Regions from separate parts of the Microbacterium sp. RG1 genome, predicted to be linked through region 2. Evidence: predicted binding sites of a transcription regulator. Region 2 holds the regulator's gene; the other holds the start of a gene.
What was found. Region 2 encodes HrcA, which represses chaperone genes, less so after heat shock. Its sites were predicted from a motif close to TTNGCACTCGNNNNNNNCGAGTGCNAA; they were not measured.
Positions count from the first base shown of each region.

Region 1: EHF32_RS09645 (Hsp20/alpha crystallin family protein) is a predicted target of HrcA. The motif match lies at 2,404-2,430, and genes of this name have one in related genera.

Region 1 is NZ_CP034121.1:1,998,622-2,010,141, forward strand. It holds gene EHF32_RS09630 (class I SAM-dependent methyltransferase) at 1-484, opposite strand, end outside; gene EHF32_RS09635 (helix-turn-helix domain-containing protein) at 483-1,343, shown strand; gene EHF32_RS09640 (hypothetical protein) at 1,366-1,674, shown strand; gene EHF32_RS09645 (Hsp20/alpha crystallin family protein) at 1,883-2,320, opposite strand; gene EHF32_RS09650 (hypothetical protein) at 2,480-3,454, shown strand; gene EHF32_RS09655 (helix-turn-helix domain-containing protein) at 3,502-3,921, shown strand; gene EHF32_RS09660 (alpha/beta fold hydrolase) at 3,914-4,774, shown strand; gene EHF32_RS09665 (long-chain-fatty-acid--CoA ligase) at 4,816-6,531, opposite strand; gene pgl (6-phosphogluconolactonase) at 6,560-7,288, opposite strand; gene EHF32_RS09675 (ArsR/SmtB family transcription factor) at 7,461-7,805, shown strand; gene EHF32_RS09680 (cation transporter) at 7,802-8,452, shown strand; gene EHF32_RS09685 (LysE family translocator) at 8,460-9,092, opposite strand; gene EHF32_RS09690 (hypothetical protein) at 9,128-9,487, opposite strand; gene EHF32_RS15740 (hypothetical protein) at 9,599-9,748, opposite strand; gene EHF32_RS09695 (TetR/AcrR family transcriptional regulator) at 10,121-10,768, opposite strand; gene EHF32_RS09700 (GNAT family N-acetyltransferase) at 10,807-11,421, shown strand; gene EHF32_RS09705 (AraC family transcriptional regulator) at 11,305-11,520, opposite strand, start outside.
Region 2 is NZ_CP034121.1:734,726-746,245, reverse strand. It holds gene EHF32_RS03510 (16S rRNA (uracil(1498)-N(3))-methyltransferase) at 1-674, opposite strand, end outside; gene dnaJ (molecular chaperone DnaJ) at 679-1,788, opposite strand; gene hrcA (heat-inducible transcriptional repressor HrcA) at 1,833-2,870, opposite strand; gene EHF32_RS03495 (carboxylesterase/lipase family protein) at 2,973-4,388, shown strand; gene hemW (radical SAM family heme chaperone HemW) at 4,390-5,604, opposite strand; gene EHF32_RS03485 (DUF1990 family protein) at 5,604-6,254, opposite strand; gene lepA (translation elongation factor 4) at 6,306-8,150, opposite strand; gene EHF32_RS03475 (alpha/beta fold hydrolase) at 8,203-8,940, shown strand; gene rpsT (30S ribosomal protein S20) at 9,058-9,318, shown strand; gene holA (DNA polymerase III subunit delta) at 9,383-10,408, opposite strand; gene EHF32_RS03460 (ComEC/Rec2 family competence protein) at 10,324-11,520, opposite strand, start outside.

The DNA.
Region 1 (11,520 bases), 1.3 Mb from region 2:
CCGCCTCATACAGCTCCAGCCAGCGGTCGAGTTCAGGCATCTGCGGCCACCACGCGAACCCGGCGAAGTCGGCGTCGCGCACCGCGATGATCCCGCCGGGTCGGGTCACCCGCGCGAGCTCCCGCAGCGCCTGCACCGGATCCGCGATGTGCTGCAGCACCTGATGGGCGTGCGTGACATCGAACGAGTCGTCGTCGAACGGCAGAGCGTGCACGTCCGCGATCCGCACGTCGACGTTCGACGCTCCGCGCTCCTCCACCGTCGCGCGGGTCAGCGCCGCCTCGTCCTCGCCGATCTCCGTCGCGGTGACGTGAGCCACGCGCTCGGCGAAATCGACCGTGATCGTGCCGGGCCCGGCCCCCACATCCAGCAGTCGGTCATCGGCTCCGAGGAAGGGCAGAAGGTAGGCGGCGGAGTTCTCGGCGGTACGCCAGCGGTGCGAGCGCAGCACGGATTCGTGGTGACCGTGGGTGTAAGTGGACATGCCTCCAGGCTCCGGCTTCGAACCGCCCCGACGGAAGACCGTACTGTTCATAGGAGCGGTCCACCCACCCAGCCGAGAGGAGCCGGTCATCGCGAACGAACTCGGCGACTTCCTCCGTGCTCGCCGTCAGGACAGGGCGCTCGCGCCCGGGCACGACTCCCCCGGCGCCCGGCGGACTCCGGGCCTGCGCCGCGAGGAGGTCGCGACCCGCGCCGGGATCAGCGTCGACTACTACATCCGGCTCGAGCAGGGGCGCGAATCCCACCCGAGCGATGCCGTACTCACGGCTCTCGCCCACGCGCTCGCGCTGTCACCGGATGCGGCGCGTCATCTCGTGCGGCTCCGCGACGCCGACGCTGCGCGCGCCGAGCCGAGGGCGGACAGCGACCTCCTCCCGCGGATGTCGGCGCTCGTCGCGGCGGTCCGCCCACAACCCGCGTACGTGCTCGACAGGTTCAGCACGATCGTCGCGGCGAACGAGGACGGGATGTCGCTGCACGCCGGGCTCGCTGAGCTTCCGCCCCCGCAGCGCAACACGTGCCGCTACCTGCTGACCGACCCGCGCGCCCGGGAGACGTTCCTCGACTGGGAGGAGCTCGCCCGCGGCGCCGTCGCCCACCTGCGCGCGGCGAACGTCGACCGCCTGGATGATCCGCGACTCGGGGATCTCGTGCGCGAGCTCGAGACGAGGAGCCCGCACTTCACGGCATGGTGGAGCGGCCACATCGTCGAGCGGCGCCGGGGCGCGACCACCCGCATCCGGGGCCTCGACGGTGTCGTCGTCGAGCGGAGTTACGAGATCCTCCACCTGCCGGACGACGCCGTGCGCCTGACGGTCTGGCTCCCGCCGGCGGCGTGAGCACCCGACCTACACTCGTGCCATGAGCGCTTTCCTCCCCGGTTCCCGCGGCACGCAACCCTGCCCGAATTGCGGCGCCCAGGTCGCGCAGTCGGACCGGTACCCCGAGTACCTCTGCGGCGAGTGCGAGGCTCGCGCAGTGGATGCGGACGGCGCCCGCGTCACAGGATCGAACGCCTCCTTCGGCGGCGGCTTCGTCCTGCACTGGCGGGACGGCGAACACGAGTCACTCCCCTGCGCCTCGGCCCGGGTGTGGGTCGACGGGCGCGAATGGGAGTACTCCGAGGCGCGCTTCGGCGGGGTGCTGATCACGCCCGTCCGCGACCGCTGACCCCGCAGTCGGCTATGCGTCAGCAAAGAATCACGAAAAGGTAACGGAAACCTCTTCCCCTCCGTTATCTCACCGTTATAGAGTGCTCGCACGGTAGTTGTTTTGCTGTGGCAGCTACCGACATGTGATTGCAGGACACTCTTGGTGCAAAGGGACAAGGGCCGGTCGGAAGCCTCTCCGACCGGCCCTTACTGCTGTCCGCGATGCGTCAGCTCTGCGACTCCGAGACCTGCAGCTCGGGGGCGTCGTCGCCCGTCACGATCTCGACCTTCCGCGGCTTGGCCTTCTCGCTGACGGGGATCGTGACACTCAGCACGCCGTTGCGGTAGCTCGCCGAGATCTTCTCGGTGTCGAGCCCCTGACCGAGGCTCAACTGACGCAGGAACGTGCCCGACGTCCGCTCCCGCGTGATCCAGGTGACTCCGTCACCCGCCGACAGCGTGCGCTCGGCACGGATGGTGAGCAGCTGACCGTCGATGTCGACGTCGACCGATCCGGGATCGATGCCCGGCAGGTCGGCGGTGAGGACGTAGTGGTCACCGTCGCGGTAGAGGTCCATCGGCATCTGCCGAGGGCCGCGCCGCGCGGTGTCGAAGAACGTGTTCGCCATGCGCTCCAGGTCACGGAGCGAGTCGTATGCAGCCATAGTCGTCTCCTCTCGAGCGGGATCGGATGTGGGATCCGACCCGTAGTCCCTAAGTTGAGCCCCCTTGACTCAACAATCACAGATTAGCACTCTCATGCCGCGAGTGCTAGTTCTCACAGCCGCCTCTAGGGCCCTCCTGCGACCTCATAGACTCAGCGCGTGAACGACCCCGCCGAGGCAGCGAGACGGCCGCCTCTGCTGCAGAGGATCGCCCTGAATCCGCTGGTCTGGGCGGCCGCCTGCATCCTGGCGGCGCTGCCCGGATACCTCACCGAGGGCGGGTTCTTCCCCTTCCTGATGACGATCATCGCGGGGGCCCTCTGCGGGATCTGGTTCGTGAACCTCACGGTGCGCATGCCGCATCCGACCGGCGCGATCGTCCACCTCCTGGTGGCGGTCGCCCTCGCACCAGCCCTCTACGCATCGATCGAGCTCCTTCCACCGCTCTTCGCGCCCGGCACACCGCGCGCGATCTACGCGGGGCTGCTCCTCGCATTGCCCCCTGCCGCCGGCTGGGTCTGGATCACACTGCTCAGCCGCGTCATCAACCTCCTACCGGGCAAGACCCGAGCGCAGCCGCGAGTACCGCTGGCCTGGGAGAACGACGGCGATGCGGTCATCCTCCGCTTCCGGGCGATCCCGATGCGGATGCGGGAGCTCACGGTGTGGATCATCGCCACCATCGTCGTGACGGGGGCGCTCGTCACCACGGCGCTCATCATGTTCAGCGCCGTCGTCGAGCGACTTGGACCCCGCATGCTGATCCTCGCGCTCGGGGCGCTCTTCGCCTTCCCCGCCTATCTCATCGTCACCGCGCTGTTGCGCAGACGCTCCGTCGAAGCGAGCGTGCGCGTGTCACGCGACCGGATGTGGATCACCGCCGGCGAGGCGACGCACGCGCTTCGGCTGAGCGAGATCGAGCGGCTGCGATGGGGCACCACGAGCGACTACGCGCGCCTCGAGGTCACCGCGCCCGGCGTCGACCTGGCTCTGCTGGTGGGCATCGCGAAGCAGACCGACGGCATCGCGTCCGAGCTTCCTCCACTGCCGGCGCGAACGCTGCGTCTCGCCGAAACCGAAGGCCTTGAAAGAATCACCTCGCGCCGCAGCTTGGTGACCCTCTCGCGTGAATAAAGAACCCCTTTACATACCTTTACGTACGTTTATGGCACTATATAGCCGTGGAAGAACTTTTGAGTGTCGACGACGTCGCTGCCCGTCTACAGCTCCGACCCCGTACCGTGCGCGAATACATCCGCAGTGGACGTCTGCAAGCGACCCGCATCGGCAAGCAGTACCGCATTCACATCAAGGATCTGAAGCTCATCGAAGGCGGTGCGCCCCTGGCAGCCCCCACCCAGGATGGCGCGTCGACGCGGACTGCGGCCTCCGTCGTCGTTCGCGTCGACGCCGCGAGCGCGGAACAGGAACGGCGAGTCTCAGACCTGCTCAATGCGAATGGAGCGGCACCCCGGGTCGCACTTCAGATCGTGCGCATGCCAGATGATCTCGCGCTCCAGATCATCGCGTCCGGCCCGCTCGAGGCCGTCCTGGACGTCCTCGTCACCATCAACAATGCTGTGGAGATCACGAATGAATGACCTCCGCTATCGCAGCAGCGCTGGTGCCCTCCAGATCCGCGACACATATGAGCGGCTTCTGCGCCGCTACCTGCCCGATGCCGGACAGAGCGTCGCCCTCACCTCGATCGGCGAGATCACCGCAATCACCGCCGGATCTCCCACAGCTCCGCCCGTCGTCCTTCTGCACGGCTCGGGCTCGACGGCGCTGTCCTGGGCTCCGACCATCCTGCAGTTGGCCGAGTCGCATCACGTCCACGCGTTCGATCTGCCAGGCGAGCCCGGTAGGAGCACGCCCACCCGGGTGCCCTTCGCCGCCGAGGATCAAGCCCGCTGGGTCTTCGAAGCGCATCAACAGCTCATCGGCGCTCCGGCCGCCTATGTCGGAGTCTCGCTCGGCGGGTGGATCGCCACGGCGTTCGCGGCACACCGCCCCGCGCAGGTGGAACGTCTGATCCTTCATTCGTCCAGCGGCTTCGGCCCGCGCAAGATCGCCCCGCTCGTGGTTGCCGGCCTCCTCGCAGGGCTCGGGGAGCCCGGCCGGAAGCGTGCCCTGTCCTATCTCACAGGGCCGCACCGGACCGACGAAGCGCGAACAGAACTCCAGCGACAACTCGACCGGTACGCGATGCAGACCTTCGCGCACTTCTCGCCTCGGACCGACAAGCTCCCCGAGCATCCGACGGAGTTGTTGCGGAACATCCGGGGTCGCGTGACCGCCACCTTCGGCGCAAAGGACCGGATGCTCGACGCCGTTGCGGCAGCCCGCCGCATCCGCTCGACGATCCCCGGTGCCGACGTGGAGCTTCGCTCGCACGAGGGCCACCTTCTCAGCGACCAGCCCCACCTGACCTACCGCCAGCTCACCGACTGAGCAGACGTCGCGGCGATGCAGTAGGTCAGGCGATCCGTGCCCTAACGGGCCGAGAGGCGCTCGCGGACGACGCGGCGCAGCACCTTTCCGATCTGCGAGCGCGGCAGATCCTCCACCTCGACGATCCGCTTGGGCACCTTGTACGAGGTGATGTGCGTGCGCGCGAAGTCGCGAAGCGCGGCCGCGTCGAAGACTGCGCCCTCGCGCGTGACGATCGCGGCCACAACATCCTCGCCGCCGGAAGGACGGGGGATGCCGACGACGGCCGCCTCCGCCACATCCGGATGCAGCAGCAGCACCTGCTCGACCTCGGTCGGGCTGACGTTGAAGCCCCCCGTGATGATGAGCTCTTTGACGCGGTCGATGACGGTGACGAAGCCGTCCTCGCTCACCGTCACGATGTCGCCGGTGCGCAACCAACCTCCGGGAAGCAGCACGGCCTGGGTCTCGTCGGGCTGTTGCCAATAGCCCTGGAACACCTGCGGGCCGCGGATGAGCAGCTCCCCCGCTTCCCCGGCCGGACGGTCGACGCGAGGATCGTCGGGGTCGACGACCCGGATCTCGGTGCTCGGGAAGGGCACGCCCACCGTCCCGGGGCGCCGCGAGGGACCGATCGGGTTGCCGAGCGCGACCGGCGACGTCTCGGTCATGCCGTAGCCCTCCACGAGAAGCCCCCCGGTCGCCTCCTCCCAGCGCGTCACCGTCGGCACCGGCAGACTCGTGGCTCCGGAGATGGCGAAGCGGATGCCGGAGAGATCGACGCCCTTGCGTGTGCTGGCCCGCGAGAGTGCGTCGTAGATCGGTGGCACGGCGGGCAGGAACGTGGGCTTCGAGGTCGCGGAGGCGGCGACGACCGCATCCACGTCGAACTTCGGGAAGAGCACGACGCGCGCACCCAGCGAAATCGCGAAGGTGAGGCAGAGGGTGAGCCCGTACGCGTGGAAGAGCGGGAGCACGGCGTAGAAGACCTCGCCACCCTCGGTGAGCCCCGGCACCCAGGCACGCCCCTGCGCGGCGTTCGAGCGGAGGTTGCGGTGCGAGAGGATCGCCGCCTTGGGCGTGCCCGTGGTGCCGCTCGTGAGCTGCAGGAGCGCGGTGTCGTCCAGTCGCGGCTTCGGCCACTTACGCGGGAGCTTGCGCACGCGCACGAAGTCGGACCATTCGAGCAGGCCGCGGGCGCGCGGGCGGGTGGTCATGGCTTCGCGCGTCTCCCGCGCCCTCGCGACGGGCAGCCGCAGCGCCAGACGCTTGCCGAAGGGCAGGGCGTCCGGCATCCGCACCGAGACGATCGCCGAGGGCGCGACGTCTTCGGGGAACTCGGCGACGGTGTCGGCGACCTTGTCCCACACGATCGCGACGACGGCGCCGTGCACCTCGAACTGGTGGCGGAGCTCGCGCGGCGTGTAGAGCGGGTTGTGCTCGACGACGATCGCGCCGATGCGCAGGGCCGCGTAGAACGCGACGACGTGCTGGGGACAGTTCGGCAGGATGAGCGCGACCCGGTCCCCCGCCTGCACGCCCAGCTTGCGCAGGGCGTTCGCGGCGCGGGAGACCTGCTCCCCCAGCTGGGCGTACGTCGTCTCGGCGCCGAAGAACTCCAGCGCGACACGGTCGCCGTAGCGCGAGACGGATGCGTCGAGAAGGTCGACGAGCGTCTCGGTGACGGGTTCGATCTCGGCCGGCACCCCCTCGGCGTAGGAAGCGATCCAGGGGCGGGCCTCGAGCGGTGAGCCGGCGGGCTTCTGGTCCGTGGTCATGCTGCTCTTCCTCGTGGGCGGGACGGGGTCAGCCGGCCGCAGCCTCGTCGAACAGCCACTGCACCGATCCGCCGGCGGCCGTGACGTGAGCAGCGACGACCGCGATCGGCAGCTTCCCCTCCGCGAGCGCTTCGGCCAGCGCTTCCTTCTTGCCTGCACCGGTCGCGAAGACGACCACATGCTGCGCACCGTCCAGCGCCTTGAGAGTGAGCGTGATGCGCGTGGGCGGCGGCTTGGGAGAGTTGTGGACCGGGATCACGAGCTCGTCGACCGGGCGGAAGTCAGGATGCCCGGGGAACAGCGACAGTGTGTGTCCGTCTTCTCCGACGCCGAGCCAGACCAGGTCCAGGCGCGGAGATCCCGCATCCGTCTTCGGCAGCGCGGCGATCGCCGCGGCGTACCGGCGCGCGGACTCGTCCTCGTCGACGTCCGTGTCGGGACGCAGCTGCACCATGGTGTCGAAGCCGGGCTGGTCCAGCAGCGCGGGAGCGATCGTGCCCCAGTTCGACTGCGGGTCGCTGATCGGCACCGAGCGCTCGTCGCCGATCAGGACCGTGACCTTCGACCAGTCGATCGCGTCCGCATCCTGGGCCGCGAGGATCGCGTAGGCCGCCATCGGCGAGCTTCCGCCGGCGAGCACCCAGACAGCGCCGCCGTTCGCCTCGATCGCGGCGCCCAGCGTGCGAACCGCGTCACGGGCGGCCTCGGCGGCGACGTCCGCGGCCTGCGGGAAGGTGGTGATCGAACCGTAGGTCACGATGGGCTTCTCTCGTCTCGGGTGAGGTCGGATGAGCGGGTACCGCCGGTGTTCACGGCGAGCAGCCTCGCCCTCCTCGATTCAACCCCAGGTCGTATGCGATCCGGTGCATGGCAGCTGGGAAACTGGCACACACTCGTCATAGTTCACGATTTCATGTACTATCCGAGCCATGAACACCGTGCTCAATCGTGCGACCGCGACGCACACCGCCGCCCTGGCACGACTCGGACACGCCCTGTCGGATCCGACGCGGGCAGGTGTCCTCTTGGCCCTGCGCGAGGCTCCGGCATACCCGTCCGACCTCGCCGACGCCCTCGGCGTCTCGCGCCAAGTCATGTCGAATCAGCTCGCGTGCCTTCGCGGGTGCGGTCTGGTCGAAGCGATCCCCGAGGGGCGTCGTACCTGGTACCGCCTCGCCGACAGCCACCTCGCTCCCGCCCTGGACGAGCTGCTCAAGGTCGTCCTCTACGTCGAACCGGGCTGCTGCGCGGGCGACACCTGCCGCTGCGCATGAGCACCTCGGTCGCCCCGAGCCCGGGGCGCCTCCGCGTGCTGCAGCGCCGAATCCGCTGGATCGTGACCGCGACGATCGCCTACAACATCGTCGAAGCGTCCGTCGCGCTCGCCGCCGGCGCCGCGGCATCCTCGGCGGCGCTCGTGGCGTTCGGCCTGGACTCAACGATCGAGGTGCTCTCGGCGGCGGCGGTCGCCTGGCAATTCACCCGTCGAGACCCGGAGCGTTGGGAGCGCGGCACACTCCGCGTGATCGCCGTCGCCTTCTTCGCGCTCGCGACCTACGTCGCCGCGTCGTCGGCGTGGGCGCTGACGACGCACGTCGAACCCGAGCACTCCCCCATCGGCATCATCCTCACGGCACTCAGCGTCCTGATCATGCCGTTCCTTTCACTCGCCGAGCGACGCACCGGTCGAGAAGCGGGCTCCGCCACCGCCGTCGCCGACTCCGCCCAGACCCTGCTGTGCACGTACCTCTCCGCCGCCGTGCTCCTCGGACTCGCGCTCAACAGCGCGTTCGGATGGTGGTGGGCTGATGCCGTCGCAGGTCTCGTGATCGCCGCATTCGCGGTTCGAGAAGGTGTTGAGGCGTGGCGCGGCGACACCTGCGCGACCTCGGTCGGAATGGTGCTCGAGAACGAGCACTGAGCGAAGGTCAGCTCTTCGAACCGCTGACCGCCAGCACCCCGCCGAGACCGATCATCATGACGCCGCCGGCGCCGGAGAGCGTGGAGATACGCCGCGGCGAACGGGCGAACCAGGCCCGCGCCGTTCCCGCGGCGAGCGCCCACACGCTGTCGCATACGAGAGCGAGCGTCTGGAAGATCAGTCCCAATAGCAACAGCTGCAGCCATACCGCCCCGGCCGCCGGATCCACGAATTGCGGCAGGACCGCCACGAAGAAGGCGATCGTCTTCGGGTTCGTGAGCCCCACGACGAAGCCCTGGCGAAGCAGCGTGAAGGTCGAGACCGGCGCACGGTCGACACCGTCGACCCGGGCGCGCCGGTGACGGATCGCCTGTATTCCGAGCCAGACGAGATACACCGCGCCGGCGATCTTGATGACCGTGAACGCGACGACGGATGAAGCGACGATCGCGCCGACACCGAAGGCGACCGCCACGACCGCGGGCACCGTGCCGAGGGCGTTGCCGACGACACTCAGAACACCGGCGCGACGTCCGAGCGCGATCGATCGTCCGATCACGAACAGCACACTGGGCCCGGGGATCACGATGATCACCACCGACGTCACGACGAAGGCGACGAGGTTCTCGAACGGGATCATGGCCGAACTCTAGCGGCCGGCTGTTTCCGGCGCAGTCAGTGACTCTGGCCGTGAGCGCGCGTCCGCGGGTGGCGTTCAAGCATCCGGAGCATCGGACTCGCGACGCCTCCGTCGTAGACGACGAGGTGACCGTCGCCGAGAACCCACGCCGTGCCGGCGTCGAGCGGCAGCTCGAGCCAGGACTCCGGCGTGAAGTCCAGCTCCACCAGCAGGCCGGATGATGTCCGCAGCCGCACCTCGTGAACCGGGCCCCATCGCCGTAGGGCGATCACACGCGCCCGCGGAAACAGCCCTCGCACGCCGGCGCTCTCCGCGGCGACGAGGGGATCGTCGACGATCACGACGAGGTCGAGGTCGCCCGCCATCGTCTCGGCGCCGCGCGCATATGAGCCCACCTGAATCACCGCGAGAACAGCAGGATCGGCACAGGCCCAGTCCACGACGCCTTGTGCAGCCGACGCCGTCGCGCGACGCCGACCCTTCAACCGCACCGGCATCGGATCAGGTCAGTCGCGGCCGTGGTCGACGATCGCATCCTCGGCCGCGTCCATCGCCGCTTCACCCTCTTCCTGCGACTCGGAGCCCCCCGATGCGGCGGAGTCCTGGGACTTCTTCTCGTTGTGTTCTTCGTGTCCGGTCTTCTCGGCGTTGCTCATCGCGATCTCCCTCGTTCGTTGCGTTCGGATTCGGGACGCCTTCAGTCCACTCCCCCACAGCGACATGCGCAGGGGGGTTGCGCAGCCCGCACATGGTGGACAACTCAGCCAGACCCTCCGGGCGGGCCACGCCCACTCTCCGAAATCGGCATCAGTGGCTGAACTGTGCTCCCCGACCCCCGAACCTGGGCTCCGGCTATGCGTCAGCAAAGAATCACGAAAAGGTAACGGAAACCTCTTCCCCTCCGTTATCTCACCGTTATAGAGTGCTCGCACGGTAGTTGTTTTGCTGTGGCAGCTACCGACATGTGATTGCAGGACACTCTTGGTGCAAAGGGACAAGGGCCGGTCGGAAGCCTCTCCGACCGGCCCTTACTGCGTCACCGGAACACTCGCGAAACCACCCGCGAGCACGGCGATCACCCCCTCCACCTGAGCGTCGTCCCGCGTCGTGAGCCACCACTCCGCGAGCCCATCCGCCGCCGCATGGATCGCCGAGACCACCACCTGCGGCGATTCCAATCGGACGCCTCGCTGCGCGCACCAGAGCTCGAGCCGCTCCGCGATCATCCGCCGATACGCGGCGGATTCCGCGCGAGCCGCATCCACCAGCGCATCGGATGCACGGGCGAGAGTGGTCAGTTCCGCCAGGCGCTCGAACCTGCGGGGGTCGGAGCGCACCTCCGCAAGGAAGGAACCCAGCGCCGCGGCCACCGCCACCTCCAACGTCTGGGCAGGCAGCGGCTCGGCCCAGACCCGCGCGGCGAGGCGCTCGGACTCCCGATCCAGCAATGCGGCGACGAGCGCGGCCTTCGTCCCGAACGCGTAGTTCACCACGCGATGCGCCACGCCGGCACGCTGCGCCACCGAGCGCAAGGAGAGAGCCCCGGCGCCGTCCTCCACCATGACCTCCACCGCCGCATCCAGGAGCTGTCTGCGACGTTCGGTCACTCCGAGATAGGGCCGTGACTGCGGTTCATCCTTCACAGCATCCTCCGAGCCGGTGGTCGATCGTCGCATCCATACTAGTTTTATCCACCTGGACCAATTGGAGCGTCATGTCGAACATCATCGTCACTCCCGCCCGCGCCGAGGAGCTGCGTCCCGCGGCCTCGATCCTCGCCGAGGCTTTCGAGCACGACCCCGTTCTCGGCGTCATCGTGCCGCAGCGCGACCGCCGGCGCGAGCGCCTGACGGATCTGTTCGAGGCGACGCTGAACGCCGGACCGTACACGACGGGCACGGTCGATCTCGCCCGCAGCAGTGACGGCGAACTGCTGGGCGTGGCGGCGTGGGAGGGACCCGAAGCGCGGCGCGGGGCGCTGGGGCGCCTCGCCCGCCGACTCCCGCTGTTCGTCCGCTCGATGGGATGGATGCGGCTCGCGGGTGCCTTCGCGATGCTGAGCCGGATGGAGCGGTACCGGCCGACGGCGCCGCACTGGTACCTGGCCGAAATCGGCGTCAGCTCCCGCGCCCGCGGTCGAGGCGTGGGAGCGACCCTGCTCTCCACGCACCTGCGCGCGCTCGACACCATGCGCCAGAACGCGTACCTCGAATCATCGACCCCCGACAACCGACGTCTGTACCGGCGACTCGGCTTCGAGGAACTCGCTCCCATCACCGGTCTCCCCGGGGCCCGGCCGGTCGCGATGCTCCGCCGCCCGGTGGGCTGAGGCCCGACGCCACTCGGTCGGCGACATCCCGACCCATCGCCGGGTCGCACGCCGCAGCGAACGCGCATCCGCGAAGCCGGCCGCGGCCGCCACCTCGCT
Region 2 (11,520 bases):
AGGACTCCGCTTCCGAGCCGGACCGGGTGCGCGCCCGCGGCGGCGAACGTGTCGAGCTCGCCCGCGTCGATCCCTCCTTCGGGCCCCACGACCAGCAAGATCTCGGGGGCACCGTGCAGCTCCTGCATCCTGGCGCTGAGCGACTCGGATGCGCCGGGCTCCAGCACGAGCGTCGGGACGGTGGCCGCGCGCTGCGCGATCTGCGCGCTGGTGCGGACCTCGCTCACTTCCGGCACCCACGCGCGATGCGCCTGCTTGGCGGCCTCGCGGACGATCTGCGCCCAGCGGGCGCGGCCTTTGACCGCCTTGGCGGAGTCCCAGCGCGAGACGCTGCGCGCGGCCTGCCAGGGCACGACCTCGGCGACGCCGAGCTCCGTCGCGGCCTGCACCGCCATCTCGTCGCGATCGCCTTTCGCCAGCGCTTGAACGAGGACGAGGCGCGGCGCGGGGGCCGGAACGTCCTCGCGCCGCCCGATCTCGACCGCCACTTCGCGCGGCGCGACGCTGACGCACGTCCCGGTCGCCCAGACGCCCCGTCCGTCACCGATCGTGACCTCCTCGCCGACGCGCACGCGCCGCACGGTGGCGGCGTGGTGCGCCTCGGCTCCGGTCAGCACGACCGTGCGGCCGGGATGCGCATCGGAGGCGTCGTCGAGCAGGAAGTGCAGCGCCATCGGATCAGCCGTTGCGGAAGCGGTCGCGCAGCTTGGCGAACAGGCCCTGCTGGAACTCCGACAGGCGGGGAGCCGGCGCCTTCGTCTTCTTCGCGAACTCCTCGATGAGCGCCCGCTCCTTGTGGTCGAGGCGGGTCGGGGTGACCACGTGCACGCCGATCTTCAGGTCGCCGCGCTGATTGCCGCGAAGCGGCGTGATCCCGCGTCCCTTGATCGTCAGCACGTCGCCGGCCTGGACTCCGGCGCGCAGTTCGAGTTCGACGTGACCGTCCAGCGCCTCGATGCGGGTGGTGGTGCCGAGGATGGCGTCGGGCATCGAGACGTCGAGCGTCGCGAGCAGGTCGTCGCCGTCGCGACTGAAGACCTCGTCGGCGGCCACCGTGATCTCCAGATACAGGTCGCCGTGGGGGCCTCCCGCAGGGCCCACCTCGCCCGAGCCGGGAAGCTGCAGGCGCAGGCCCGTCTCGACGCCCGCGGGGATGTCGACCGAGACCGTGCGACGCGCACGCACCCGACCCTGGCCCTGGCAGGTGGCGCACGGGTACGGGATGGTGGTGCCGTATCCCTGGCACGTCGCGCAGGGCTGGTTGGTGACGACGTTGCCGAGCAGGCTGCGGACCGTGCGCTGCACGTGGCCGCTGCCGTGGCAGATGTCGCACGTGACCGGCGACGTGCCGGGCTGGCAGCACCCGCCCTCGCACGTCTCGCACAGCACAGCGGTGTCCACCTCGATGTCGCGGTGGGCGCCGAAGATCACCTCTCGCAGCTCGAGCGTCACGCGCACGAGGGCATCCTGGCCGCGTTCGGTGCGCGAGCGCGGGCGCACCCGTCCTGCGCCGCCGCCGCCGAAGAACGTGTCGAAGATGTCGCTGAACCCGCCGAAGCCCTGCGCACCACCGAATCCGCCGCCGTCGCTGCCCATGTCGTACCGGCGACGCTGCTCACTGTCGCTCAGCACGTCGTAGGCGTGCGTGACGAGCTTGAAGCGCTCCGCCGCATCCTCACCGGGGTTCACATCGGGATGCAGCTGGCGCGCGAGCTTGCGGTACGCCTTCTTGATGTCGTCCTGCGATGCGTCGCGAGGCACCCCGAGTACTTCGTAGTGGTCTGCCACTTCAGCCTTCCCGTCCGCGTGCCGCGGAATCGTCTCGCACGCGCTCAGCGCGCGCGTTCGTCGTCTTCCAGCAGCCGGCTCAGGTAGTGAGCCACGGCGCGGACGGCCGCGAGGTTGCTGGAGTAGTCCATCCGGGTGGGTCCGAGCACGCCCACGCGCGCCTGACCTCCGGTCGTGTCGTAATCGCTGGCCACCACCGACGCCTCGACGAGTCCGAACGCCTCGTTCTCGCGTCCGATGGATGCGGCGAGCCCCTGCTCGTCGGCCACCATCTCGCCCATCAGACGCAGCAGCGTCACCTGCTCCTCGATCGCTTCCAGCAGCGGGTAGATGCTGCCGCGGAAGTCGCCCTCGGCCCGGGCGAGGTTGGCGGTTCCCGCCATGACCAGCCGGTCCTGCCGGAACTCGTCGAGCTCCTCGCCGACGGTGCGCAGGAGCGCGCCAAGGGCGCGGTCGGCCCGACTGTCGGTCAACGTCTCGGCCAGAGCCTGCGCCACGCGTTGCGTGCCCTCGCGCACGGGCCGCCCGGTCACGAGCACCGACACCTGCGCGCGGAGCGTCGCCACATCCGTCTCCTCGAGCGGCTCGGGCCCTGCCATCAGACGCTGCGACACCCGACCGGTGTCGGTGACGAGCACGACGACCAGACGCGACCCGCCGAGGTGGACGAGTTCGACGTGCGTGATGCTCGCGCGCTCGAACGACGGATACTGCACCAGGGCGACCTGACCGGTGAGTTGGGTCAGCGCACGGACTGTGCGCCCGAGCATGTCGTCCAGATCGGCCGGAGCCCCGAGGAACGCCGTGATCGCCGAGCGCTGGGCACTCGTGAGGGGCCGCAGTTCGGCGAGGTGGTTCACGAAGACGCGGTAGCCCTTGTCGGTCGGCACCCGACCGGACGAGGTGTGCGGTGCGGTGATGAGCTCCTCGTCCTCGAGCAGCGCCATGTCGTTGCGGATCGTCGCGGCGGACACGCCGAACGAATGACGTTCGACGATCGACTTGCTGCCGACGGGTTCGCGCGTCTCCACGTAGTCCTGGACGATCGCCCGAAGCACGTCGAGCCCCCGATCGCTGACCATGCGCACTCCCTCCTGGCACTCGAGGTCTGGGAGTGCCAATTCTAGCGCGCTCGCGAGGCGAGTCGCCGGTAGGCCGCCCGTAGACTCTCGAGAGGAGGTCGCATGTCGCATCCCGTCATCCACACCGAGACCGGAGTCGTATCCGGAGCCCTCTCCGAGGGGATCGAGCGCTACCTCGGCGTCCCCTACGCGAAACCACCGGTCGGAGCGCGCCGATTCGCTCTTCCCGAGCCGGTCGCGACCTGGGACGGGGTGCGAGAGGCCACCGTGTTCGGGCCCTCATCGCCGCAGTCGCCCTATCCGGGCGAGATCGGCAAGCTCCTCCCCTCGACCCTGATCCCCGGCGACGACATCCTGACGGTGAACGTGTGGCGACCGGCGGATGCGGACGGCGCCGCGGTCATGCTCTGGTTCCACGGTGGAGCGCTCGAGCGCGGCACGGCGGCGATCAGCGTGTACGACGGCACCCCGTTCGCCCGCGACGGCGTCGTCTTCGTCTCGGCGAACTACCGTCTGGGCGCCGAGGGGTTCTCGGTCCTGCCCGGTGCACCCAGGAACATCGGGCTCGCGGATGCGGCCGAGGCACTGCGGTGGACCCATCGGAACATCGCCCGCTTCGGCGGCGATCCCTCGCGGATCACGATCTTCGGCGAGTCCGCCGGCGGTGCCGTCGTCGCTGCGCTTCTGGCCCGCGAGGACCTGCGCCCGCTCATCGCGGGGGCGATCATCGAGTCGGGGCCGCTGGACGCCGCGACGCCCGAGCGCGCCGCCCGGCCCGCGCGCGACATCGCTCGCCGGCTCGGAATCCCCGCCACCGCCGAGGAGTTCCGCCGGATCCCGCCGGAGCGTCTCGTCGCGGCGAGGGACGAACTCTCGGCGGCATCCACCCTGCTCAAGGCGGCACCGGGATACAACGCGACCATCGATCCGATGACACTCCCGGAGAACCCCCGACGCGCCCTCGTCGATGTCGACGTTCCGGTCATCATCGGCACCAACACCGACGAGTACCGCCTCTGGTATCCACCCGAGGCGCTCGCGAAGCTCTCGCGGCGGACGTACGCCCTCCTCGCGCTCGCGAAGCGTCTGCCGCGCGGCGTATGGCGCGCGTACCGGACCGCGCTGCCCGACGCCCCTGCGGGAGAGATCATCGGACAGGTGCTGACGGATCTGCTGGTGCGGCAGCCGGCGATCGAGGTCGCACGGTTGCGCGGCGCACCCACGTTCGTCTACGAGTTCGCCTGGCCGAGCCCGGTCCGCGACCTCCGCGCCGCGCACGCCCTCGAACTCGGCTTCGTCTTCGACGCGCTCGGCGACGATGGCGCCATCACGATGGGCGGCACCCGGGCCCCGCAGCAGCTGGCCACGCGCATGCACGCCGACTGGATCCGCTTCGCCGAGACCGGCGATCCCGGCTGGCCCACCTTCCGCGACGGCTCGCTCGTGCGCCGCTACGACACCGTGACAGAAGACGTCGCCCTGCCGCGTGCGGAAGTGCTCGCGGCACTCGCCCGCTGACTCAGTCGGTCAGCGCGCGCACGACCGCGTCGGCCAGGAGCCGGCCACGACGCGTGAGGACGATCCGACCGCGCAGGGCGGCCGCCCCCTCCACCAGGCCGTCGGCGATGAGCCCGGCCACGGCGCCGCGTCGATCGGCCGGGACCACCTCGACCGGAAGCCCCTCACGGATGCGGGACTCCAGCAGGATGCGCTCGAGGGTGCGGGCCTCCTGGTCGGGGACCTCCCTCGCCGCCGCCGGAGACGACCCTAGCGAGAGCCGCTGCGCGTACGCGGCCGGGTGCTTCACGTTCCACCAGCGCACTCCGGCGACGTGGCTGTGCGCACCCGGACCGAACCCCCACCAGTCTGTTCCGCGCCAGTAGGCGAGGTTGTGGCGTGAGCGGTGGTCTGTGCCGCGCGCCCAATTGGACACCTCGTACCATTCGTAGCCCGCATCCGCCATCGCGTCGTCGACGAGCTCGTACATCTCGGCCTGCAGGTCGTCGTCGGGCGCGGGCACCTCACCGGAGCGGATGCGGCGGGCCAGCTTCGTTCCATCCTCGATGATGAGCGCGTAGGCGGAGAGATGATCCGGCTCCAGCGCGAGGGCGGCATCGACCGATGCGCGCCAATCGGAGAGGGACTCCCCCGGTGCGCCGTAGATCAGATCGACGCTCACGTCGAGCCCGGCCGCCCGCGCCCCCGCGACGGCCGCGGCGACGTTGACGGGATCATGCGTGCGATCGAGTGCGGCGAGCACGTGGGGGACGCTCGACTGCATGCCGATCGAGACGCGGGTCACTCCCGCCTCGGCGAGCTCGGCGAGGGACGCGGGGGTTACCGAGTCGGGATTGGCCTCGACCGTGATCTCGGCGCCCGGCGCGATGCCGAAGCCTTCGCGGACGGCGTGCAGCATCCCGCCCAGCGCCGCCGACGAGAGCAGGGTCGGCGTGCCCCCGCCGAAGAAGACGGTCTGCGCCGGCCGCGGGGCGTCTGCCAGCACCCGGGTCGCCAACGCGATCTCACGGCTCAGATCGTCGGGATAGTCGTCGCGTCGGTGGCCGCGCAGCTCATCGGCCGTGTAGGTGTTGAAGTCGCAGTATCCGCAGCGCACACGGCAGTAAGGGACGTGGATGTAGACCCCGAAATCGGTGTCGCAATCCACCACGGTGCCCTCGGGGAGAGCCCCGTCGGCGGGTGCGATGTCGCCGTCGGGAAGTACGGATGGGGTCATCAGGCGGGGGTCGTGTACATGGGTGAGATCGCGCGCAGGTACCGACTGAACAACTCGCGGCGGCGGCGGCGCACGAGTGCGGGGAGAAGGCGGTAAAGCGGCGCCACCGGGCGGTCGAACGCGCGAACGGTGAACCAGACCTCGTCATCGCCGCGCCACTCGATCATGAACGATTCCTCACCGCTCACCACCGAGTCGCGCACCGTGCCGAGCGCGAACCCGATACGGCGCTTCTCCTCGACCACGAAGATCACGCGCAGCTCGGCGTCGACGCGATAACCGCCGATACGGCCGCGCACGTGCACCGACGAACCGGCGGCCACGTACGGCGTTCCGTCCGCATCGAAGCGCTGGTCGGCGTCGAGGCGGCTCGGCGCGATGGGCTGGCCCTCGTCATCGAACGAGACGCCCGAGTAGCTCGGATCGGATGCGGGGCGCACCTCGGCGATCGAGATGCCGCCGTCACGGAGGGCACTCCAGGACAGCAGCGCATCTCCCGCCGAGCGGAAGCGCTCCTCGCCGCTGCCGAGCTTCCACGACTCCTCGGCGGGGATGCTCTTCTCCGGCGGGTACTGGAGGAGGTCGGGAGCCTGCGTCGCCCCGACGGCGGCGTAGTCGACGGTCTCGTCCCGGAAGGTCCCACGGCGCATGGTCTCCAGCGTACCGAGCCGGCCTGGATGCACGATCCGAATGTGAATCCCCTACTTCTTCGTCTCGACGTCACCCGACAGCGCGGCGATGAAGGCCTCCTGGGGCACCTCGACGCGTCCGACCATCTTCATACGCTTCTTGCCCTCCTTCTGCTTCTCGAGCAGCTTGCGCTTACGCGTGATGTCACCGCCGTAGCACTTGGCGAGCACGTCTTTGCGGATGGCGCGGATGTTCTCGCGGGCGATGATCCGCGCTCCGATGGCGGCCTGGATCGGAACCTCGAACTGCTGACGAGGGATGAGCTTGCGCAGCCGCTCGGTCATCATCGTGCCGTAGGCGTACGCCTTATCACGGTGCACGATCGAGCTGAAGGCGTCGACCTTCTCGCCCTGCAGGAGGATGTCGACCTTCACGAGGTCGGCGGTCTGGGACCCGGCCGGTTCGTAGTCCAGGCTGGCGTAGCCCTGCGTGCGGCTCTTGAGGTGGTCGAAGAAGTCGAAGACGATCTCACCCAGCGGCATGTTGTAGCGCAGCTCGACGCGGTCCTCGCTGAGGTAGTCCATGCCCAGCAGCGTCCCGCGGCGCGATTGGCACAGCTCCATCACGGTGCCCACGTAGTCCTTCGGCAGCAGGATGCCGACCTTGACGACCGGCTCGGAGACCTCGGCCACGCGGCCGTCCGGGTACTCGCTCGGGTTGGTGACGGTGACCGTCTCCCCCGTGTCCGTCATGACCTCGTACGTCACGGAGGGCGCGGTGGTGATCAGGTCGAGACCGAACTCGCGCGAGAGGCGCTCGGTGATGATCTCGAGGTGCAGGAGCCCGAGGAACCCGCAGCGGAAGCCGAAGCCCAGGGCGACGGAGGTCTCCGGCTCGTACTGCAGCGACGCGTCGGACAGCTTGAGCTTGTCGAGCGCCTCGCGCAGCTCCGCGTAGTCACTGCCGTCGATCGGGTAGATGCCCGAGAAGACCATCGGCTTGGGGTCTGTGTAACCGGGCAGCGCGTCGGTGGCGGGCTTGCGGTGGTTCGTGATCGTGTCGCCGACCTTCGACTGGCGCACGTCCTTCACGCCCGTGATCAGGTATCCCACCTCCCCGACGCCGAGGCCCCTGGTGGGAACCGGCTCGGGGCTGGATACGCCGATCTCGAGCAGTTCGTGGGTGGCCTTGGTCGACATCATCTGGATCCGCTCACGCGGCTCGAGCTTGCCGTCGACCATCCGGACGTAGGTCACGACACCGCGGTACGCGTCGTAGACGGAGTCGAAGATCATCGCGCGTGCCGGGGCCGCGGGGTCTCCGACGGGTGCGGGGATGCGCTCGACGATCCGATCCAGCAGCGCTTCGACACCCATGCCGGTCTTGCCGCTGACGCGAAGCACGTCCGCGGGGTCGCCGCCGATGAGTCCCGCGAGTTCGGCGGCGTACTTCTCGGGATCGGCCGCGGGCAGGTCGATCTTGTTGAGGACCGGGATGATCGTGAGGTCGTTCTCGAGCGCGAGGTACAGGTTCGCGAGCGTCTGCGCTTCGATACCCTGCGCCGCATCCACCAGGAGGATCGCGCCCTCGCACGCAGCGAGCGATCGGCTCACCTCGTAGGTGAAGTCGACGTGCCCGGGGGTGTCGATCATGTTGAGCGCGTACGTGCCGTTCGCGTCCGACCAGGGCATCCGCACGGCCTGGCTCTTGATCGTGATGCCGCGCTCGCGCTCGATGTCCATGCGGTCGAGGTACTGCGCCCGCATGTCGCGGTCGGCGACGACACCGGTGATCTGCAGCATCCGATCGGCCAACGTCGACTTGCCGTGGTCGATGTGGGCGATGATGCAGAAGTTGCGGATCAGCTCGGGCGGAGTCGCGGACGGCTGCAGGGGCTTGAGGGCGCGCGGTGACATGTTCCGTCGATTCTACGGGGAGCAGCCGCCCGCCCGAGCCTAGGCTGGGGCGATGACGGTGCAGGTGGTCCTGGTGCACGGGATCCGGACGTCCGCTTCCATGTGGCGCGCCCAGCGGGCGAGCCTCGAGGCCGCGGGCATCGGCGTGGCCGCCGTGGACCTTCCCGGTCACGGCAAGCGCATGGCCGAGCCGTTCACCCTCGACGAGGCGTTCGCGACGATCGACCGTGCCGTGCGCGCCGCGGCCGAGCGCGGGCCCGTTCTGCTGGTCGGTCACTCCATGGGCGGACTGCTGTGCATCGAGTACGCGGGGCGCGTCGATCCCCCGCCGATCGCCGGGTTCATCGCCGCATCCTGCACCGCGGTGCCGCGCGGGCTGGGACTGCGCATCTACCGGACGCTGGCCCGCGGCTTCGACGCGCTCCCCGATCGCGGGATGCGGCTGACCCGGTACGTGCTCTCGCGAACGCTTCCCGAGCACACTCGAGACGACTTCGGCGCGGGCGGATACGCCCTCGACGCCCAGGACGGCGCGCTCGCGCAGCTCGCTCGGCTCGACGTGCTTGCCTCTCTCGCCCGCATCCACGTACCGCTGTGGTTCGTCAACGGCCAGTACGACCAACTGCGCGTCAGCGAGCGTCTCTTCCAGCGCATCGCGCCCCACGCGGAACTCATCGTCATCCCCCGCACGAGCCACCTCGTGTCGGCGATGCGCCCCGAGGCCTTCGACGCGGTGATCGCACTCGCCGTCGCGACGATCGAGGCGGGCGCGCGGGACCCCGTCTGGTAGACTCCTTGTTTGGCTTGCGCGTGAAGGGTTTTCCCGCTCTTCACGACCGCCGCGAAGCGCCCCTCTACCGCTGACCGGCAACTTCCGAGCAGACTCCGAAACGAAAGTTCACGACACGTGGCAAACATCAAGTCGCAGATCAAGCGCAACAAGACCAACGAGAAGGCGCACGAGCGCAACAAGGCCGTCAAGAGCGAGCTGAAGACCGCGGTGCGTCGCACCCGCGAGGCCGTCGCCGGTGGCGACAAGGCCGCCGCCGAGAAGGCGCTCGTCACGGCTACCAAGAAGCTCGACAAGGCCGTCAGCAAGGGCGTCATCCACAAGAACCAGGCCGCGAACCGCAAGTCCGCGATCGCGAAGCAGGTCTCCGCTCTCTGAGCCGCTTCCTCCTCGAGGGCCCGTCGCTGTTGCGGCGGGCCCTCGTCGTTGTCGAGGACAGGGCTCAGGCCGCGTAGGGAGCGCGTGTGGCGATGACCGTGACGAGGCGTTCGAGCGCGAAGACGGCGTCGCGGGAGCCACCCTTGACCTCGGCGTCGGCGCGCGCGGTCGCCTGGATCGCGAGACCGAGCGATTCCTGGGTCCACCCCGACAGGTCGCGACGGGCCCGGTCGACCTGCCAGTCCTTCATGCCCAGCCGCGTCGCAAGCTGCCGGGACGGCTCACGCGTGCCGGCCACCCTGGCCATCGTGCGCAGCTTCATCGCGATCGCCGCGACCATCGGAACCGGGTCGGCGCCCGAGTCGAGCGCCTGCCGCAGTGCGAGGAGCGCCTCGCCGTAACGACCGGCGATCGCCGTGTCGGCGACGGTGAAGGCAGAGGTCTCCACGCGACCGCCGTAGTACCGCTCGACGATCTGCTCCGTGATGTCACCCTCGACGTCGTTCACCAGCTGCTGGCAGGCCGCGGCGAGTTCTGTCAGGTCGTCGGAGAACGCACCGACGAGGGCGCGCAGCGCGGCGGGCACGATACGCCTGCCGGCCTCGCGGAACTCGCTCGCGGCGAAGTCGTACCGGTCGGAATCGCGCTTGATGGCGGGGCAGGCCACCTCCACCCCTCCGCCGGCCCCGGCCCGGATCGCCTCCAAGAGCTTCTTGCCCCGCACGCTCGCGCCGGTGTGACGCAGCACGATCGTCGCCCCCTCCTGCGGGTTCTCCAGGTAGGCCAAGGCCTCCGAGAGGAACGCGTCGGAGCACTTCTCGACACTGCGGATGCGGACGAGTCGCGGCTCGCCGAACAGCGACGGCGCGCTGACCGCCAGAAGCGTTCCGGCCGTGTAGTCGGAGGCGTCGATGTCGGAGATCTCGAGGCTCGGGTCTTCGGCGCGCAGATAGTCGCGGAGCCTGGCCGTGGCGCGCTCCGCACAGACCTCCTCGGGTCCGGAGATCAGCACGATCGGCGCCGGCTCCGGGGTCCGCCACGACTGCTGCGGGATCGCACTGCGCGTCGGGGTGGACTTTCGGATCGCCATCCTCCCAGCCTACCGAGGGCGGCCGACGCCGCATCCGCCCGCTCGCGCCACAGCGTCGTGCGCCCCTCGCTCGTCCCCACGAGGATGAGGCCGTCCAGATCCGTGCGCGCCACAGTCGTGCCCTGGGCCGAGAGGATGTCGAGGATCTCCGCCCGCGGATGCCCGTAGTCGTTGCCCGCACCCACGCCGATCAACGCGAGCGCCGGAGCGGCCTGACGCTGCAGCCCCGCATCCTGATCCGCCGAGCCGTGATGCGCGACCTTGAGGACGTCGTACGGCCCTCTCAGCTCTCCGCTCGCGCGCAGCGCCCGCTGCGCGTCGGCGCCGAGGTCCCCCAGCATGAGTGTGCGCGGCACCCCGCCGCCCCCGACCTCCACGACGATGCTCGCGTCGTTGCCCGGCACCACGGCGTCTGCCGACGGCCACAGGATCCGCCAGCGGGCGGCTCCCAACACTCCCCCCATCTCCGCGGCAGCGGCGACGACATCCCGCGCCCCGACCGCGAGCACCCGCGCGGTGTCGCGCTCGTCCGCGGGACCGTGCATCAGGAGACCCACGGGTGCCGGAACGCCGTCGAGCCCGCCCACGTGGTCGATGTCGAAGTGGGTGAGCACCAGAAGGTCGATCCGCGTGATCCCCAACCTCGCGAGACAGGAGGCGAGAGCCTCGGGTTCCGGGCCGGTGTCGACGAGCATGACCGCGCCGGCGGAGCGGACCACGACAGCGTCGCCCTGACCCACGTCGCACATCGCGACGCTCCAACCTTGCGGCGTCGTGAGCGGAACCACGACGGAGTCGACCACCAGAATCCCCACCATCGCCGCCGCGGTGGATGCGGTCATCACGGCCGAGAGTGCGCGGCCGAGGCGAGCGACGCGTGTTCGTCCCGGCGGGAGCAGGAGGACCGTTCCTGCGGCCGTCACCACGACCAGGCCGACGAGCCCGGGCAAGCCCTCCGCCCACGGGAGGGTTCGCGCGGGCAGCGCGTCTACGGCACCCGCGATCCCCGCGATCCACGCCGCCGGCACCCAGGTGAGGGCACTCAGTCCCGCCTGCAGCACGGGCACGGGACCCGCGAGGCACGCTGCCAGCCCGAGTACGGTGGCGGCCGG